3 regions of the Pseudobacillus sp. FSL P4-0506 genome follow, and region 1 is predicted to be linked to each of the others. Evidence: riboswitches for the same ligand, from Rfam matches in the RefSeq annotation. Region 1 holds a riboswitch; each other region holds the start of a gene.
What was found. A riboswitch is a leader RNA that binds a small molecule or an ion and turns the genes downstream of it on or off. The one in region 1 is predicted to bind thiamine pyrophosphate.

Region 2: it holds a riboswitch for thiamine pyrophosphate, as region 1 does, so the genes downstream of both, MKZ02_RS15570 (thiazole synthase) here and thiW (energy coupling factor transporter S component ThiW) in region 1, are expected to answer to the same signal.
Region 3: it holds a riboswitch for thiamine pyrophosphate, as region 1 does, so the genes downstream of both, thiC (phosphomethylpyrimidine synthase ThiC) here and thiW (energy coupling factor transporter S component ThiW) in region 1, are expected to answer to the same signal.

Annotation. Positions count from the first base shown of each region.
Region 1 covers NZ_JBBOOI010000001.1:3,661,218-3,667,964, forward strand. Annotated here, with positions in the region: gene MKZ02_RS18075 (ABC transporter permease) at 1-157, opposite strand, end outside; gene MKZ02_RS18080 (ABC transporter ATP-binding protein) at 154-951, opposite strand; gene tenA (thiaminase II) at 923-1,597, opposite strand; gene MKZ02_RS18090 (acetylornithine deacetylase) at 1,700-2,980, opposite strand; TPP riboswitch at 3,108-3,212, opposite strand; gene MKZ02_RS18095 (hypothetical protein) at 3,523-3,930, shown strand; gene thiW (energy coupling factor transporter S component ThiW) at 3,927-4,424, opposite strand; TPP riboswitch at 4,487-4,595, opposite strand; gene MKZ02_RS18105 (ABC transporter substrate-binding protein) at 4,667-5,629, opposite strand; gene MKZ02_RS18110 (ABC transporter ATP-binding protein) at 5,645-6,412, opposite strand; gene MKZ02_RS18115 (FecCD family ABC transporter permease) at 6,409-6,747, opposite strand, start outside.
Region 2 covers NZ_JBBOOI010000001.1:3,102,331-3,109,077, forward strand. Annotated here, with positions in the region: gene MKZ02_RS15545 (DUF6583 family protein) at 1-1,022, opposite strand, end outside; gene MKZ02_RS15550 (ThiF family adenylyltransferase) at 1,381-2,394, opposite strand; gene thiS (sulfur carrier protein ThiS) at 2,410-2,613, opposite strand; gene MKZ02_RS15560 (thiamine phosphate synthase) at 2,597-3,229, opposite strand; gene thiH (2-iminoacetate synthase ThiH) at 3,171-4,349, opposite strand; gene MKZ02_RS15570 (thiazole synthase) at 4,365-5,129, opposite strand; TPP riboswitch at 5,206-5,306, opposite strand; gene mscL (large conductance mechanosensitive channel protein MscL) at 5,312-5,725, opposite strand; gene MKZ02_RS15580 (glycosyltransferase family 2 protein) at 5,766-6,747, opposite strand, start outside.
Region 3 covers NZ_JBBOOI010000001.1:1,404,379-1,411,125, reverse strand. Annotated here, with positions in the region: gene MKZ02_RS06830 (serine protease) at 664-831, opposite strand; gene thiC (phosphomethylpyrimidine synthase ThiC) at 850-2,634, opposite strand; TPP riboswitch at 2,782-2,896, opposite strand; gene MKZ02_RS06820 (polysaccharide deacetylase) at 2,979-4,121, opposite strand; gene MKZ02_RS06815 (DUF1659 domain-containing protein) at 4,300-4,515, shown strand; gene MKZ02_RS06810 (DUF2922 domain-containing protein) at 4,532-4,750, shown strand; gene MKZ02_RS06805 (YvrJ family protein) at 4,807-4,944, shown strand; gene MKZ02_RS06800 (potassium/proton antiporter) at 4,983-6,458, opposite strand; gene MKZ02_RS06795 (KGG domain-containing protein) at 6,729-6,747, shown strand, end outside.

The DNA of each region.
Region 1 (6,747 bases):
TGAACAGCGGTTCTCTTAATTCCCACAGCTTACTGAGAATGCCGGTCGGAGGCGGGAGAATAAATAGCATATTGACCATTCGTGCCGTGATTTCCCAAGCCAGGAAAAATGCTAAAATTGTCAAAGCAGCTGGCCATGTGCCCCTGTTGCTTTTCATAGAATCACCTTCCCTCTCAGCTCCTCCAGCAAATAGTCCTTCCATTCAATCATGGCTGGCTTGTTCAAATCTTTTAAGCTTCTTGGCCGGTCAATCGGAACAGTCACTTCCTGAAACGCCCGAACCGGTCTTTCTTGAAAAATAAAAATGCGATCCGACAGAAAAAGCGCTTCACTGACGTCGTGAGTAATCAATACAATGGTTGCTTTTCGTTTTTCCCACTGGGCCATGAGCCACTCCTGCATAGCCAGCCTTGTAATCGCATCCAGGGCACTGAAAGGTTCATCAAGCAAAAGAATGTTTGATCCGCTCAATGATGTCCGCAAGAAAGAAACGCGCTGTCTCATGCCTCCAGATAGCTCATGAGGGTACCGCCCCTCTGTTCCTTCTAAACCAAATTCTTTCAGCAAAAGATGAACTTGCCTGCGTGCTTCTTCTTTCCGGATTCCTCTCAATTCAAGAGGAAGGGCGGCATTTTCGATAATTGTCCGCCACGGCATGAGCAGATCTTGCTGAGGCATGTAACCGACCTTTCCAAGACGTGATTCCTGCTCTTCCCCATTGATTAAAATTCGTCCCTCATCCTGATTTTCAAGCCCGGTAATTAACCGGAATAGTGTACTTTTCCCTGATCCGCTTGCTCCGATAATAGAAATGAATTCGCCCTCATAAACCTCCGCATTTATCCTCTGCAAAATAGGAACAACGTGCCTGTTTTTTTTGTCTTTATAGGAAAAGGTAACATGTTGAAATTCAAGAACTTTTTTATTCTTCTCCCGGCCACATTTGCTCATGAAACGCCATCTCCCAGAACATATACTCATAACGGGTTGTATTTAAGAAAATTTCTTCCAGTCTCGCAAGCTCTCTTTCACTCTTTCCTGCTGTATGCTCATCTAAAAGCTCAATACACCATGTGGCGAGTTCACCAAACTCTTTAGATGAATACATTTTGATCCAGCCACCATATAACTCATGCTCGCTGGCTCCTGGAATTTCATTTAGCTCTTTGCCGATCTCCCAATAGCTCCACGCACATGGAAGAAGAGCGGCAATCAACTCGGCAAGCGTGCCATTCTGACTGACATGAAGCATGTAATGCGTATAAGCAAGCGTAATTGGAGACGGCTTGGCCTGTTCAAGCTCTTCCTCAGAAATGCCAAAACGGGCTGCATACTGGCGGTGAAGTGCCATTTCAAAATTAAGTGTTTCATTCAGCAATGAAGCGAATTTCCCCATCGTTTCTACATCTGTTGCTTTGACTGCTCCAAGGGCAAATACCTTAGAATAATCAATTAAATATAAATAATCCTGAACCATATAAAAACGAAACTTCCGCTGGTCGAGCGTGCCGTCCCCAATTCCTCTCACGAAAGGATGATGATGATTTTTTCTCCAGATCGGCTGAAGTTTTTCATGAAGCCTTTCACTGAACTTTATATTCGTGCTACTCACTTTCATATGTGATTCCTCCTCTAAAGATCATCTATACATATTTCTGTTGTGCCTATAGCTGTTCACAACCCAGAGTATTCATCTTACCTATCCATGCTTCGGTGTGTGACACCAAGTGTAGATAAACGACAAAATCACTTTCGTGTAATCGACAAGCTGTTCAATCGACAGCTGCTCATTGATCGAATGAGCATTCATTAAATCCCCCGGTCCATAGATAACGGTAGGAATACCGGAATCAGCAAGCCATCCCCCATCTGTAACAGTTGGGGAAATATCAATCATCGGAGCCTTACCAAGCACATCTGAGTGAGACTGGGTGAGAATTTGTACAGCAGCGTGACTCCCATCTACTTCAAAAGAAGGAAACACTTCTCCCCTTTCTTCAATCATTGATGTGCCACCCCACTTAAATGAAGGAGGGTTATGCCTCATCCATACATCTCCGTTTGCTACATGACGAATATGATCTTCCACCTCCTTAGCTACCTGTTCATAGGTTTCATTGGGATAATAGTGAACAGTAATCCAAAGCCGGCATTCGTCGGCAATAAAAGCGGCGTGTCTCCCGCCTTCAATAACAGCGGGATTAATTGTATTTGTCCCCGGCGAAAATCCTGGATAGCTTTTAGTTACCGCCCAGTGGCGCTCCAATTCCTGCAGCCCTTCAATGATTTTCATCATTTTTTCTATAGCACTGGCTCCAAACAACTTTCCGCCGGCATGTACCATATTTCTTCGAGTCGCATCGTGATACGTTTGGTTGCTTTTTAAAGTAATCCAGCCTGTAATCACGCCTCCCTGCCCTTGTATATGTAGATCACTCGTATCAACAACTACCGCAAAGTCCGCTTTATAGCCCCGTTTGCAGCACTCCAGCGTACCAGCTTCACCTACCTCTTCACCGATAACCGATTGAAAAAGCACGTCCCCCGGAAGCGTCATTCCTGCATCATGGAGCAGCTGTAAAGCGAATAAAGCACCAGCAAGCCCTCCTTTCATGTCAGCGGCCCCGCGTCCAATCACTGATCCCTCCTTGACAACAGCCTGAAATGGATCGGCTTCCCACCCCTCATCTTCATGTATTTCTGCCACGTCTATATGTCCATTAATAATTAAACTTTGGTACTTCTCAGCATCTGTCCCTGGCCATCTTCCAACAACATTCGGGTCATTTGGGTGCACGTCCCATCTATCTACCGAAAAATCTAAGCCTTTTAAAAAATCAGCTATAAACGACTGGGCTTCTGCAGTATTTCGTGCCGGAGGAGCAGGCGTTTCGAAAGAGATCAGCTTCTTCAATAAATGAACGATCTCTTCCTGACGGCGCTCCACTTGTTCCAGGAGTATATCTAGCTTTTTTTCCATAGCCATCCCCTCTCTATTGACATGTAGACTAATATTATTACCTACACGTAAAAAAACCGCTCCTCATCAAGGGAAGCGGCTGTATAATTTTTTATCTTGCTGCAGGATTAGAAAGACTGCAGTTCAATATCAGGATACGACCTCTTCCCTCCGCTGGCATTATCCAGTTCAGGTAATAAGGGTTGAGGCCATTTACCTCTCTCAGCTTTTGCAAGCACCCCCAAGGACCAACTATTCAATTAGATTCTGCTGTTAGCTTGATCGTAATCACCAGTAATTTTCAATAAAATTTATGCTATTTAAATAGATAGTATTGATCATTTATTTTTCCCAATAGCCGTATATTAATAGAAGAGGCTAAAGATAAAGACTCCTCTGTACACATCAGGCTAATTGGAAAAAATCATCTTGCAAGGACCGTCACCTCATACGGAACGAAGTGGCCATCGGGTCATGAGTTCTACAGTAAAACAGATAACGAAGAAAGCAAGCATTTGTTAATGGCTGAGAAGTCTTACTTTTTAGGAAGGAGTGACACCGGGTTGTATTATTCTTATCCGTTTCAAAATCTTTACATGGCCCCGTTTGCAGGCACTTATCCTCACCATCGAGCCCTTCAACCAGTGGCCTCATGTCATCCTCCGTCCTTAAGGCCTTATCCTGAAGTGAATCCTGCTTTATTTAAACAATCCGCTCAATCAATCAAGCAGCTGCTGAATGAAACAAATTTGCTGTTAAATAAATTAACAGATAGCAGCGACTTTGCTCTTCGATTAATGACTGCTGCCCAGGCTGCCAATCGGCAAGAAGTGGAACGGCTGGTGCGATCAGCTGGTATATCAAGAAAAACAAATATTTCATTTAACCCTGATTCCTTCCGAATTGAGCTCAGAACCACTGCAGCAAACTTAGAATGCTGCAAGTTGGCTATTGCCCTTCGGTGGCGTTAAGGCTCTAACCGATATTTCCATGCGTTCAATTTAACTAGTCGCCTTACGAGCAAGAGACCGATAATTGATCCTGACAAGCTGCTGACGAGAAAAGCTGGCAAGAAGAAAAAAGCACCAGCCGCTGTTCCCATCAATATCTTTGCATAGGGAACGGCAAATAAAGGAGCAATGATTCCTGACCCAGTCATTTCTCCGATAGAAGCGGCCCATGTTCGGCTTGTTTTTTGATAAATATAGCCGGCGAGAAATGCACCAATCATGCCTCCCGGAAATGCTAGAAGTGAACCGGTTCCCATTAAATTTCTTAATAAACCAGTAACAAAGGCGATCATTACCGCCGGCCCCGGGCCAAGCAGCACACCGGCAATGACATTTACCGCATGCTGGACAGGGTAAGCCTTCGCTACACCGGCGGGAAACCAGACTAGCGAAGAGCCGAAGGTGGCAATCGCAGTAAATAAAGCCATATAAGCCATTTTTTGTACTCGATTCATTCGCATTCCCCCATACGAAAAAGCCGCATCCTCATCTGGATACGGCTGCAGTAAGTAAAATAGTGATAAATAATCTACTTTCCTACGCTGGTATCAACCAGATCAGGTTCAAAGAGTTGAAAAGCCATGTGCTTTTCTCTCAGCCTCTAACAGGCACCTCTAGTAGCTTCTTAATATTAACTTCTCTTTTATTATAGATGGAAATGATGAAAATGGAAAGAGGCGTCAGTAAGATTCTCTTTTTATTTTGAAAACTTTTCCGGATAAAGGCCTTCTGCTAATGTCTTCAGTGCTAATGGTGCACGTATGCCTTCCGCACCAGCCGACAAAGGCATAGTTATAATTCGGTTATTTTCAATAGCCTCTACATCAGCCAATTCTTTTTTTGAGAGCAGAAATTTTTTCTTTTGCTCTGCCGTTTGATCCCCGTAATCCATAATGACAATAACATCTGGATTGCGCTCGATTACCGCTTCCCAGCTCACACTCGTCCACCCCTTATTCACATCCTGGAAAATGTTTTTTGCCCCCGCCTTTTCAATCAATTTTGTTAAATAGGTATTGGCAGCAGTAAGCGGTTTGTCTTCTCCGCTGTCATAGACAAATACTTTTAATGGCAGACTAACAGTCCCAATTTGCTGAACTGTTTCGTCTATTTCTTTTTTCATTGAACTAACAAGATTTTCCGCTCGCTTTTCGATGTGAAAAATCTTTCCGATATTTTTAATGTCGGTATATACATCTTCCAATGTCGGGGATGTTTTGCTAGAAGACTGCTGAACATAAACAGGAATACCTGCGGCCTCCAGCTCTTCCGGGGTGCCGAGAGTCTTTTCTGTGAAGGCACTTTTCCACCCGGCATAAGCAAAATCAGGTTCAGCAGCAAAAAACACTTCTTTGGACGGGTACTGTGCCGCCAATACTGGCACTTTTCTATACGCCTCCTCCAATTCGGGAAGAATGCGATCATCCAGATAAGCTGTGCCTACCATAGAGTCTTCAAGCCCAAGCGCAAGCATGATTTCAGTTGCATGCTGATTCAATGCTACCGCTCTCTTTGGTGCAGCTGCCGTTCCCCATTCATCTGTTATCTTCTCCGCCGTTTTGCTGGCCGAACTCGAACTCTCATGATTGAAGCTCGCAAAGACCCATAGTGCAGCTATGCAAATAACTCCAGTTAAAATCCATATATTTTTTTTAATCATTTTGTTTCCCCCTTTTCACACATGAGCCAAAAATGTAATATGCGGTTTGTTTGTCCGCGGATGTATCTGGATCTCTCCATCTACTCCAAACACTTCTTTCAGCATGTCCTTGCTTAAAACCGCTGAGGGTGTTCCAGAACAAATCATGCGTCCCCCATTCATAACGTATATATAGTCGCAATAGAACGCGGCCAGATTTAAATCATGCAGAGCAGCCAAAACAGTAATCGGCAGCTTTTTGACAAGGTCGAGCAGTTGCAGCTGATGTCTGATGTCTAAATGGTTGGTTGGCTCATCAAGAATAACCATGCCCGCCTTCTGAGCAAGTGCTCTCGCAATAAACACCCGCTGTTTTTCTCCCCCAGATAACTGCTGAAAGCTACTTTGGCCATACTCGACCATGTCTACATAAGCTAAAGATTCGTGAATAATCTGTCGGTCCTCTTCTGTTTCATGTTGAAAAAATTTTTTATAAGGGTGACGGCCCATTGCTACGATTTCTTCAACGGTAAAATCAAATGGCACAGCAGCCTCTTGACTTACGACAGCCAGTTGTTTTGCTGCTTGCTTTGCCGGCATTTCATGCAGCCCTTTGCCATTAAGCCATACCTTTCCGCTATCTGGTGTTAAAATCCGAGAAGCGTTCTTCAATAAAGTGGATTTCCCACTTCCATTAGGACCAATAACGCCAATGAACTGTTTATCAGCCGCTTGTAGTGAAATATCGTCAATGATAAACTTGCCGTTTGCTGAATAACTAACATTCTCAACGAGTAGTTTCATCGGCCGCCTCCCCCAAACGAATAGGAGCTGTGCCGCAAGAGCCAAATAAAAAATGGCCCTCCACAAAAAGCGGTAACTACACCAATCGGCAGCTCCTCTGGCGCAAGCAGCAAGCGGGCTGCTGTATCTGACCAAATCACAACGAGCATGCCAAGCAGTGCACTAACTGGAATCACACGCTTATGGTCGGAACCGAGCAATAGCCGGGCTAGATGAGGCACCATTAATCCTACAAAGCCAATAGAACCACTCACTGCCACTACTGCACCGGTAATTAAAGAAGCAACAACAATAAGGATCTTTCGAAAAACATCTGTATTTACTCCAAGTGTTCC
Region 2 (6,747 bases), 560 kb from region 1:
GCTTGTTCTGAAGAAGAGGTAGCTACAGTCAGCTCCATGGTCCGATCGATAATTCTACCTTTTTTATCTATAAATAAAATGGAAGAAAAGCCTCGAGGAAATGTTGTTCTTTGTAATTTTTTCTGCACTTGTTTCAGGCCGTTTACAATTTCAGTTTCTATTTTTCCTGAAGAAGAAGCCTCCTTATGCACTTCTGCTGATCCACTCAGTTTTTCTTTCGTTTCCATTTGAGCTCCTATCATTGAATGAAGTTTTTTATCTTTTATTAACCGTTCTAGGCAACGGTTGAGTAAAATCTTTGTCTCTTTTGGTGTAAGTGAAAGTGTGACTTTTTTCACATGTATTGTTTCTCCTCTAAACCTATACTTCCCTCTCTTCTCAAGAGTAAAGTTGTCCTCTTTTAGCTGGTCTATTAAGAATGGAAAATAGTGTGTTCGTAAATAATCCGTTACGCCTTTTTGACGGTGTATTACTTGAGAGAACTCCAACGTTTCCGGGCCTTTATAAAATGGGTATATCTTTTTCATAAACTCGCCGTATTCATCTGAGTATAAATATAAAAACTTTGAATAAAGAAAGGGAACCCTCATCCCTATTTGTGAATTCGTATAAATAATATCCATATCAAAGGCTTGTTCATTTTCGAGGTTGAGAGCAACGTGATAATTACCCGCATGTTTTTTTGGATCTTTTTCCGTTTTTATTATCATTTCAGCATTCTTAAATATTTTCTCAATCGCTGCCCTATCGGGATCATACGTCCAATTGCTCATCTCCATTTTTGCTTTAAAACGAGCGTGAGAGATGGATGGCTGCTCCATTCGCTTTTTGGAGAATTCCCATGATTCACTGTGCTGTTTTGCCAACTCAGCTTTCATTTGCTCGTACGCTTTATATTCCGATAATAAAAAAAGCTCTTTCGGTGATGTGTTCAATAAAAGGACTACTGCTGTTCCAGCAGCGAGCAATAGCACAAGAAAAGCCGTTTTTAATCGAAATTTGCGCCTTATTTCTTTACGCATTTGGCCCTCCAGCTCCCTTTATCCCTCTAATTTTCTGCAGAAAGGACAGAACGGGAGACTCTCATTACGTAACTCTTTATTGTTCAAACAGTCTTGCATTTAATCTCTCCCTCTCTACAAGCTATATCACGCACAGTCTCTCTTCTTTTATATAGCTGCTGTCAGGAAAATAGAACTGCCCAAGACAGATTTTAAATTTTTGTATGTTTCTGAACGCAGTCTGAGCCGTCCGCTGTACAGCGGACGGCTCAGACTGCTCCTATTTCAATAGTCACCCCCTGCTCTTCATCAGGCTAACAAACACTTTCAATCGGCCAGATAACATCATCCTATAATTTATCTGTCCTCTTGCTTTCTGTTAACCAAGCAGCTGCTGATAAAGTTTTTTGGCTGCATCCGGATCTTTCGATTCGTGCACGAGCATCCTGCCATCCTGAAAAAGAACAATTCGCTTTCCTGCGATCTCCACTGACAATAAAAAGCCATTTGTTTTTACTTTTTTACCTTGTCGCTCAAACGACAAGGCCAGCTCAGCTAAATTAAATGTTCTATTGACTGGCGGCCTTACCTGCACTGTATTTCTTCCGCACAAGATGGCGGTCTTTGTTCGTTGATCTCTTGTTAAATACGGATGAGTCGCTTTTTTGCCGCATGATGGACAAGCGGTCTTCTTTAAAGTGGCTATATTAATAGACGAATGTGTATTTTTCCATAAATCAAAGGAAACTAGCTCTTTGCGTATATCTTTCCATCGGCCAGCAAGAATCTTCAATGCTTCTGCTCCTTGAAAAGCTGTGGTCATTTGTACTGCTGGCGCAATAATTCCAGCGGTATCACAAGTCATGCCTGCGGCTGGCAGAACGTCAAGCAAACAAGCAAGACAGGGAGTTTCTCCAGGAAGGATGACACAACTGATTCCCTGGCTGCCAACACATGCTCCATATATCCAGGGGACATTGTATTTTTGCGACAAATCATTGATTAAAAATCTTGTTTCAAAGTTGTCTGTTCCATCAAGCAGTAAATCAGGGCAGTGTTCAGTCATTAAAGCAGAAAGCTCCTCTGGACCCGCGTCTGCTGTTACAGCTGATATGTCTACATCAGAATTGATTTCCTGGAGTCTTTTTTTAGCTGCCTCTGCTTTCGGCAGGCTGTCTTTTGCATCCTGTTCTTTATAAAGCTGCTGCCGCTGAAGATTCGTCCAATCAACATAGTCACGGTCAATCAATGTCAGCTTCCCAATCCCTGCCCTGACAAGCATTTCAGCCAGAGAGGACCCTAATGCACCAACTCCAATAATCATTACATGCTTATTGCGGTAAGAGTCCGTTTCTTTTAAAAATAATTCCTGTCTCGAATAACGGCCTTCCATCATAGTTCTTCCTCCTTAACCGCCGCCTACAAATTGAATAATCTCAATACGATCGCCTTCTTCTACATTTGTTGAGCCTAGCTGTTCCTTTGGAATAATCTTACCGTTTGACTCAATAATCACTGTTTTTCCTTGCAGTGAATAAACAGTGAGTAAATTCTCAAGCGTCGGTTCCTCCAAGACAACCTGCCTTTCTTTGCCGTTAACCACAATATTCATCTATTTGCTTTTCCTCCTTTTTTATTTCAGCTCGATAGCATGAGGCGGCGACAGCCGGTTCTTTACTTGCAAAAATTCCCGACATCACCGCAATTCCTTTCGCTCCAGCACCTTTAATTTCCTGAACGTGATGCGGCATAATCCCTCCGATCGCGATCACCGGAATGCGAGAGAAACCCACTGTTGTTTGCAATAACTCTAGCCCCTTAGGTTGTTTACCAGGCTTGGAAGCCGTTTCATAAAGGTGGCCAAACAAAAGCCAATCGACCGCCTCTCCTTGTATGGCTGCTGCGTCAGCCGGCTCATGAATCGAGCAGCCGGCCTTTATATTTTTAGCAAAGCTTCTCACCTGTCTAAGCGGCAAGCTATTTTCTGTCAGCTGTACACCGCCGGCTCCTGTGGCAAGCGCCACATCTACACGGTCATTTATAATTAGCTTTTCAGCAGGAACCCCCCTAGCGATAAATGTCTCAGCCCAATGAAACAACTCTTTGGCACTGCGTTGTTTCTCTCTAATATGAATAAAATCAACAAACGGATGAATGCTAGCGGCCGCTTCAGACGCCTGCGCCAGTTCGAGCTTTCCCGTTGTGATGGCATGAAGCCGAAAAGTCATCCGTCTCCTCCTCCACCGCCAAGATATCCCAATCTTTTGAAACAGGCTGATAGCCCAGCTGTTTTAGTCTCTTTTTCACTTCATCTACCGAACGATTATCAGAAATCTCAAATTGGCTATTGTTTTCTTTTTTGTTAGCATATCCGCCTACAACAGTAGAGGAGGCAGCAGACATTTTTGTTACCCCGAGCTTAATGAGATGATCCCTGAGTTCCGCCTCTTCACGTGTAGAGAGTGTAATACCTGCTCGCGGCATAAATAGACGAAAGGCGAGCATAGCCTGGACAAGGTCTTTATCCTCTACATTAACCCGCGGCTCGAATCCACCCAGGTTCGGACGAATGCGAGGAAAAGAAACGGCAATTTCTGTTTCTATATATTTTTTCTGCAAATACCTTGCATGCAGAGCGGTGAAAAATACTTCCTTCTGCCAATTATCCATTCCAAGCAGGGCGCCGATATTGACTGATCTCATCCCAGCCTGACAGCCTCTCTCTGGTGCATCAAGACGGTAACGGTAATTTCTTTTTGGTCCTTTTATATGAATCTCTTTATACACTTCCTCATTGTATACCTCCTGGTAAACCGTGAGCCCATCTACCCCAGCCTGAAAAAGCTGATGATATTCTTCCGTATCAAGCGGCTGTACCTCGATGGCGATTGAAGAGGCATGCTTTCTCAAAATTTTTGCGCCTTCTGCCAGATAAGCTACCGATGAATGAATACGTGATTCTCCTGTCAGCAAAATAACGTGCTGAATCCCCATATCCTTTAACGCCTTTGCTTCCTGGTCAATTTCTAATGACGTTAACTTTCGTCTTGGAAAATCATTATCAAAGCTAAAGCTGCAGTAAGCACATTTATTCACACAATAGTCTGTTAAGTAAAGCGGGGCATACAAGGAGATTACTTTACCAAAATTCCGAACTGTTAATCGCTGGGCTTTTTGAGCCATTTCTTCTAAACGTTCGCCGCCTGCAGGGGAAAGAAGCGCCAATAGGTCTTGTTCATTCAAATCGTCTTTATTTAAAGCTCTATCTACATCGGTTGTCGTCATGCTAGCTAACCACTCTTCATATGGTTGATCTTTGATTGAACGGTACACCTCATAAAAACTCAAAAAAATCCCTCCTTTTTAACGTAAAAATCCAGTTAACGGGGAGGAAGCGGCTGCTTTTTGCGACACTGCTCCCAGCCCCGCCAGATAAGCCTGTCTTCCAGCCTTAACAGCTAAATTGAACGCTTTAGCCATGCTTACCGGGTCATCAGCTGTGGCAATTGCCGTATTGACTAGCACCGCGTCAGCCCCCATCTCCATGGCTTCAGCTGCCTCAGACGGTTTGCCGATCCCTGCATCAACAATAATAGGCAGTGTTTTTTCTTCTATTAGAATCCGAATCATTTCCTTCATCCGGATGCCCCGGTTTGACCCTATCGGTGAACCGAGCGGCATAATGGCTGCCGCCCCAGCATCTGCTAGCTTTTTTGCTGCCATTAAATCCGGATTCATATAAGGAAGAACAATAAATCCTTCGTTAGCAAGGATTTCTGTGGCTCGAATGGTTTCTTCATTATCAGGCAACAAATATTTCTGATCGGAAATGACCTCAATTTTAATCCAGTTGCCCATCCCAGCGGCTCTGGCCAGTCTTGCAATTCTAACTGCCTCCTCGGCATTTCTAGCTCCTGAGGTATTGGGCATGATAATCATATTCGGCGGAATATCTTCTAAAATATTTTCATGCTCCGCTTCTAAATCTACCCTTCTCACCGCCACGGTAACTACTTCTGATTCTGATTCAGCAAAAGCCTGTTTCATGACCGAGTGATCTGCAAACTTTCCTGTGCCGGTAAAAAGCCGATTCGTTAACTTCGCTCGACCAATCATCAATTCATCCATTTATATTCCTCCTTTTTGCAATAAAAAAAGCCTGCCACAACGGCAGGCTTTTCTTTATGTACACCAAATAAACATACATAAATAAAGACAGCTTCCCTCCGTTGGTACTAACCAAATCAGGTTCAAGGGTTAGATGCATGCATCCTCTCAGCCTTAAAGGCACCCCTAGCTAAATTTTCTATTTAATTTTCTCTATTATACTCTGAATCTTCTAAATTGTTAAGCGTTTTTTGCGATTTTAATAAATCTCTAATTTCTGTAAGGAGCTCTTCCTCTTTTGAAAGTGAAGGCGTCTCCTCCTCCTTTTCCTGACGGTATAACTTATTAAATACCCGTACAAAGAGAAAAAGAGCAAATGAGATAATTAAAAAATGAACAATGGATTGTATGAAGAGACCATATTTCACCTCAGCTCCTCCGAAGCGAAACATTAACTTTGAAAAATTAATGCCCCCTATAAGCAGTCCAATGATCGGCATAATAATGTCCTGCACGAGAGAAGAAACGATTTTACCAAAAGCAGCTCCGATAATAACACCGATCGCCAGATCAATGACATTGCCGCGCATGGCAAATTTCTTAAATTCTTGCAACAACTTGGTTAAACTCCTTTCAGCTATCCTTTCAACGACCAACTCATTTTGACTCAACCTTGGCTCCTACACCAATCCGTTTCATCTCGCCCCAATCTTTCTTGCCAGCTAAAAATTGTAAAAAACCTTCTACCCGCCACTTGATCGTCAAAGGACGATACCAGAAGGTTTCAGAGAGCGCATAGAAAAATAGCTTCACAATATTGGCTGGTTTCGGATATTTCCTCAAGCTCCATTCTTCCAGAAGCACACCGCTCATAGATAAAATAGAACCGTATAAAAAAGATAGAGAAGCCATCAATATAGTGACCTCGGCATTAATAAATGAAAATAGGACCCCGAATAGGATAAGAATATAGCCGGCTAATTCAACGAATACACCCATCAGCTCAATCAAAAAGAAATAAGCCATGGATAGCACGCCTACAAGTCCATATTTAGGATTGAACAGCATATCTTTATGGTTCCAAATTACTTCGCAGAGCCCACGATGCCACCGCTGGCGCTGTCTACGCAAATAAAGCGCAGACTCTGGAGCTTCTGTCCAGCAGACGGGGTCCGGAACATACAGTATCTTTTTATTGAGCCCTTCTTCTTTAATCATCCGGTGCAGGCGCACCACAAGGTCCATGTCTTCTCCAACGGTGTTTGTGCGATAGCCGCCAATCCGAATGACTGACTCCTTCTCAAAAACGCCAAATGCGCCTGATATAATCAGCAGCAGATTATGACGGCTCAATCCAATACGGCCTATTAAGAAGGCCCGTAAATATTCGATCACTTGCATAATGACAAAGGGTTTGTTGGATAAATCCACGGTCATCACTTCTCCGCCTTCAATATGACAACCATTGGCGATCCGCACACTCCCGCCGACAGCAATCACTTCGCCATCTGAGTCGAGAATCGGCTTTATGACTTTCAGGAAAGCATTTCTTTCTAAGACAGAATCCCCGTCAAGTGAACAGACGTAAGGATAATGTGATAAGTTCATCCCAGCGTTCAAAGCATCTGCTTTTCCGCCG
Region 3 (6,747 bases), 2.3 Mb from region 1:
CAAATAAAAGACTGCCTTCAGTCCACTACCTTGAAGACAATCTTCACTTCACACACTTTATTCCAATGTTCATTTATATACATGCTCAACCATCATAATTAATTAGCGAAGTACCTGATTATTTGGAACCCTCTGTCTCATCCCAACTAGCAAAAAGCGAGTATCTTCATCGTCCTTCCTCCATAATCGTTACATTAAAAATAGCAGGGTCAAGGTAGCGGCTCAATAATCGATTAGCCAGTCAAAAGATTCAAGGTTAGTGAGAAAATATTGCAAGGGGTTAGACTTCTATGAGCAAGGTGATTGGTTTAATACTATAAGGAAACGTATCTGCTAACAAGAATGATCCTAATCGCGCGCTCTCCACATAACTCCTCGCCCAAGTTTTTTTAGTCTCTCTGTTTATCCTGTCCCTTGCTGCTCAGAAGAGGGGTCCATTCTCATTGATTTTGAAAATCATTATCAATTATAGTTGACATTCATTCTCAATTAAAATATGATAAATACATGAACAGTTTACTTGTCCCGTTGCTGTTCTCTCATCAGAAAGAATAATATGCACAGCGGCTGTGCGAATGCCCACCCGCACAGCCCCCCTTAATGCATTCTTTACCTCTCTTTTTTATAAAAACGGCCGCGAGAATCTTCTCGCGGCCGTTCACTTTAATAATATAAAACATTCACTTTTTTACATTTGGCACAAGTTTCATAATACTGATTACCTCTATAATGATGGTCACAATTTTGCTGAATGAGCCTTAAACGATTTTGTAGAAGGACCAGCTTTGCTTTTAATTGATCAATTTCCCGTTCAATTTTATGGACAGTCATCTGCATTTCTCCTCCCGCTCACTGGTATATACTGCTGCCGGCTTGCTTGAACTCCTTCGCCTTTTGCTCCATCCCCTTTTCAAATGCTTCATCTGTATTTATTTCATTTTCCTTAGCATAATTGCGAATATCTTGAGAAATCCTCATGCTGCAAAACTTCGGGCCGCACATTGAACAGAAATGAGCAGTTTTTGCGCCCTCCGCCGGCAAGGTTTCATCGTGATATTCCAGCGCACGTTCCGGATCTAAGGACAGGTTAAACTGATCTCTCCAGCGAAATTCAAATCGTGCTTTTGACAGCGCGTTATCCCTCTTATGAGCTCCGGGGTGCCCTTTCGCCAAATCGGCAGCATGAGCAGCAATTTTGTAAGTCACTACCCCAGTGCGTACATCATCCCGATTGGGCAACCCTAAATGCTCTTTCGGTGTGACATAGCAAAGCATCGCTGTGCCGTACCAGCCGATCATCGCGGCTCCAATTGCAGAGGTAATATGGTCATAGCCTGGGGCAATGTCCGTTGTTAGCGGACCCAGTGTGTAGAAAGGGGCTTCCTGGCAAACTTCAAGCTGCTTATCCATATTCTCTTTAATAAGGTGCATAGGCACATGGCCGGGTCCTTCTATCATTACTTGCACATCGTGTTCCCATGCAATTTTAGTCAACTCCCCGAGTGTTTCCAACTCAGCAAATTGTGCCTCATCATTGGCATCAGCAATGGAGCCGGGACGCAGTCCATCTCCTAAAGAGAAAGAAATATCATAGGCTTTCATAATTTCACAGATTTCTTCAAAGTGAGTATATAAAAAATTTTCCTGATGATGATAGAGACACCATTGAGCCATGATTGAACCACCGCGTGAGACAATCCCAGTCATGCGCTTAGCTGTTAATGGCACATAGCGGAGAAGCACTCCAGCATGAATAGTAAAGTAATCTACCCCTTGTTCCGCCTGTTCAATCAATGTATCACGATACACTTCCCAAGTAAGAGCTTCTGCTACACCGTTCACTTTCTCAAGCGCCTGATAAATAGGGACAGTCCCCACTGGAACGGGTGAGTTACGGATAATCCATTCACGGGTCGTATGAATATTCTTTCCTGTCGACAAATCCATAATAGTATCCGCTCCCCAGCGTGTTGCCCATGTCATTTTTTCTACTTCCTCTTCGATTGACGAGGAAACAGCTGAATTACCGATGTTTGCATTAATCTTTACATGAAAATTGCGCCCAATAATCATCGGTTCAATTTCCGGATGATTGACATTAGCTGGAATAATTGCTCTTCCTCTCGCTACTTCCTCGCGGACAAACTCAGGTGACATGTTTTCTCTGATTGCAATGAATTCCATTTCGGGTGTAATGATTCCCTTTTTTGCATAATGAAGCTGCGTAATGTTCTTTCCCTTTTTTGCACGCAGTGGCTGGCGCTTTAACCTAGGGAATAGATGATGATTGGTTCGGGGATCATTTTTCTCTTTATAGCCATTGTCTTCAGGTTTTATCTCTCTTCCTTCATACGCCTCTACATCATTGCGTTCATTAATCCACGGACTGCGAATAGTCGGCAATCCTTTTGTAATATCAAGCGTGTAATGAGGGTCTGTATAAGGACCGCTCGTATCATATACACGCACGGGCGGATTTTCTTCCTCACCAAACGTACCAGTTGTTGGAGTGAGGTTGATTTCACGCATGGGAACTTTTAAATCAGGACGAGAACCTTCAATATAAACTTTCTTACTACCCGAAAAACTGGACATAATGGAAATGTTTTTTTCACTTAATGAGGATGTGGACATAAAAAAATCTCTCCTTTTCAACGGATTAATCGTTTAAGGACGAGATGCAGGGCATAGCATGTGGAAAAGCTCACTCATGTACATAAAAAAGCCGGTGTCCAATCAATGGATGGACCCGGCTAATATGTATGCAGAAGTAATCATAATAAATAACTGTTTTAACTTCCCCACGCTGGTATGAACCAGATCAGGTCCCAAGAGTCAAGAAACTTCATCGCGTTCCTTTCTCAGCCCAGCTCATTGGACTCCCCTAGTTATAACTATTTAATTTGACTCCATTATACATAGAGCTGCTATAAAAGTAAATATGTTTATTCAGAAAATTCCACCGTTTTATCAACTAATTACAGTCTTCCGTCCTTCCAGAAATTCTGGGTTACATGGGCAGAGGGATTGTAAGCTTTCAGTTCATATCCTTCCTTCTTTAAATAAACTAGAATTTGCGGAAGCATTTCTGCAGTGATCTTCTTCTCATGCAGTAAAATGACAACATTCTGATCGCCCTTCTTCTTTTGCAATTTAATTCCCGCTTGAATATTTTGCAAAATACGCGCTTTCGAAGATGTGTTATATTTCCAGTCCTCACTGTCTATATCCCAATCCCACAACCGATAGCCTTTTTTAACTAAAGCATCACGGAATGGCTGTTTTAGATAAGGGGAACTTCCAAATGGAGCCCTAACCAAAACAGAGGACTGGCCAGTCACTTTCTTTAATGTCTGATTTGTTTTTTCCATTTCGTTTATAAAGTTTTGTGGCGACTTATAAAGCGGGTTCACTTTATGGGTTACGCTGTGAAGGGCAAGGTAATGCCCTTCTGCTGCAGCTTTTTTCGCCGCAGCCCCATACCTTGAAATATTGGGTTCAATATAGAAAAATGTTGCTTTCACTTGCTGAGAAGCAAGGGTTTTTAAAATGCTGGCTGATTGAGCACTTGGACCATCATCAAATGTTACATAAGCGACTGGCTTTTTAGCTGGCGGCGGACTTTTCAATCGATCAAAAAACGGTTGATTAGCCACTAAAAACTCTTCGTTGGACAACTTTGATCCAGCCTTCGTATAGAGGCGTACTGTTTTATGCTCACTCAAGTAATCTGCCTGGAAACCAAATTGCTCTGCAATCCAGCGAATTCCAATATAAAACTTGCCATTTTCAGTGTAAGTAACTGCAGGGGCCACAGCTTTCCCGTCGAGCAAGGCTTCCTTCGTTTTGATGTTTACTTTCAGCTGCTGGCCGTTTTTTTCAAAGATATAAACTCCTTCTTTTTCCTTGATGGTTTCTTTTATATATAAATAGCGTGATAGTTTTTCTGATGGAGCAACTGCCTGACCATTGATGATAAAGGCTTCTCCTGTTGTAAACGGCAGCATTTTATCATGGAGCCCTATGTAAATGTTCTTCTTCTCGGCCGCATGAGTCGGCATTCCCCCTGCACAAATAAACAGCAGTAGGAAGCTGCACATGATTATTAATCTTCTCTTCATCTCTCTTACCCCTTTTTTCCCTCTAAATTTTATCTATTTATCTATTTTTCACCATTATAATACATATTTTTCACTTATGTTACAAAAATATTAAAAATATTACTTATTAAATTTTATGCAGGAGGGTATCCTTTATCACTCTTTTTCTGTATGTAGGAAGTGAAAGGAGGTGATCAGCATGGCACAAGCAATATTGATGAAGTCCACGTTAAGTCTCGTCTTTGATCACGGGTTAAATGATGAAGGAAAACCAATTCACAAAACAAAAACTTTTGCCAATGTGAATGAAATGGCAACGGCAACTGAATTAGAAACAGCTGGCACAGCGATTGCTACTTTAACTGATAAACCAGTTGTCACAATTGCAAGGAATGATTATTTTGAAATCAATTAACAGGAGGAAATAAAAAATGGCTAAAGTTCTTCAGTTGCAATTTGCTACCCAGTTAGATAAAACTGCGACATTGTCGATTGAAAACCCTAAAGAACCGATTGACCCATTGGCCGTAAAACAAGCCATGACCGCAATCATTCAGTCAAACGTATTTAACTCGACTTCCGGAGCTTTGACAGGCATCAAAGGGGCTCATGTTATCGACCGCAGCGTGACACCTATTCCCATTAACTAGCAAGCAGAAGGAAAGCCGGTTTCTCGGCTTTCCTACTCTTCATAGGAGGATAAAAAATGGAGACACTCATGCCTTTTATTCAGGAAGTTGGCTTTCCGATTGCCGTCACCTTTTATTTACTTTATAGAATCGAAATAAAACTGGACGGTGTAATCCAATCTATTCAGAACTTGCCTGAAAGAATGCGTAACTAAAAATAAGAGAGGATCACTTGTATACACGTGATCCTCTCTTATGTGAGCTGTTCGCTTTTTTGCTTTTCCTTTCTTTTCATCATCACTTTTTTCAATTCATTTTTCTGCTCTTTCTTCACTAACACGTAAAGCACATCTTCAGGAAAAAGCTTCGTTGACCCTTCCGGAGTAATAAGCTGGTCGCCCCGTATAACAGCGGTAATTAACGTTTTAGGCGGCAAATCAACTTCATGAATGCGCTTATTGGCTGCAGCTGATTCTTCCAAAATGCGCACTTCTACCATCTCGCTGTTCGTCTTGCCAATGGATATAAGTTCCAAACTGTGAGGCGATTCAGTTTTTTTCCCTGCCCGGGTCACACCGAACAATTCAGCGGCTTTAGAAATGCTCGCTCCCTGAATCACTGTGGACAAAAGAACAACGAAAAAGACCACATTAAACATAAGCTGTCCATGTTCAAGTCCCTCCACGAGCGGATATGTCCCTAAAATAATCGGGACCGCTCCTTTTAAACCTGCCCATGAAATAAAAAGCTTTTCCCTGACGTTCATTTTCGAAAACAATAAGCTAACAAATACTCCAACTGGACGCGCAACAATCATCAAGAAAACAGCTAATATAATGCCCTGCCAAGCTACATCAAGCAGCTCACTCGGGAAAACAAGGAGGCCCAAAATCATAAACATCACCATTTGCATCATCCACGCCAACCCTTCATTAAAACCAAGAATAGAGTGGCGATAAGTTAAGTCGGCGTTTCCTATAACGATGGCCATCACATAGACTGCTAGAAATCCGCTTGCATTCATGATCGTAACGACACTGAAGGCAAAAATAGATAAGGCAATAGATAAAACCGGATAAAGACCGGATGAATCGAGGTTGATCTTATTAATAATCCAAACGGAAGCTATACCGAACAAAATACCGAAGAAAAGTCCAAGCCCCATTTGCCAAAAAAAGCTCAAAACGAGGGTAAGAGGATCGAATGAAGGAGATTGAATTACTTGAATAAGACTGATCGTTAAAAAGATGGCCATTGGATCATTGGAGGCCGACTCTGCTTCGAGCACAGTTGCCAGTTTCCGTTTAACATTCTTGTTTCCAAGCACACTAAAAACAGCTGCCGCATCAGTCGAGCCAACGATCGCACCAACAAGAATGCCTTCTGCCCAAGTTAGATCAAGTACAAGCTTAGCAGCAATGCCGACAGTGAGAGTGGTAACAATTACTCCAATAGTGGCAAGTGACAAAGACGGCTTGTAAACTGGCTTTACACTTTCCCACTTTGTCTGCAGGCCACCTTCAAATAAAATAATGACCAATGCAACGGTTGCTAGTAATTGGGCAAGCCAGGCATTGTTGAAGAAGACAAATTGATTTAATACCATACCCGCAGCGATAAACAGGACGAGCGACGGCAAGCCAAGCCTTGTAGAAAACTTAGCGCTTATAACACCAACTAACAATAATATAGAAAACAATAAAACAATGTTTTCAATTGTAAAATTCATCGCACTCTCCTTTCTAGAAAATAATGTCTCTTCTATTCTATAACACGCGGAGAGCTTTTCCAAAATAAATGGTTTCCTCCTATTTAAAGCGCGACAGATCATTTCCTTCTTCTCTCTAACATCTTCTCATACAGTTAAAGGAAATAAATACTTTTATCTAAGAAAAAAGTTGGGGTTTTTACTTTTTATATAATTATATGGTTTTAAATACTTTAAAGCGGATATATAACAAGCGTACACCAAATATTCCATTTAAGGAGAGGATACAAAATGGCAGAAAACAAAGATA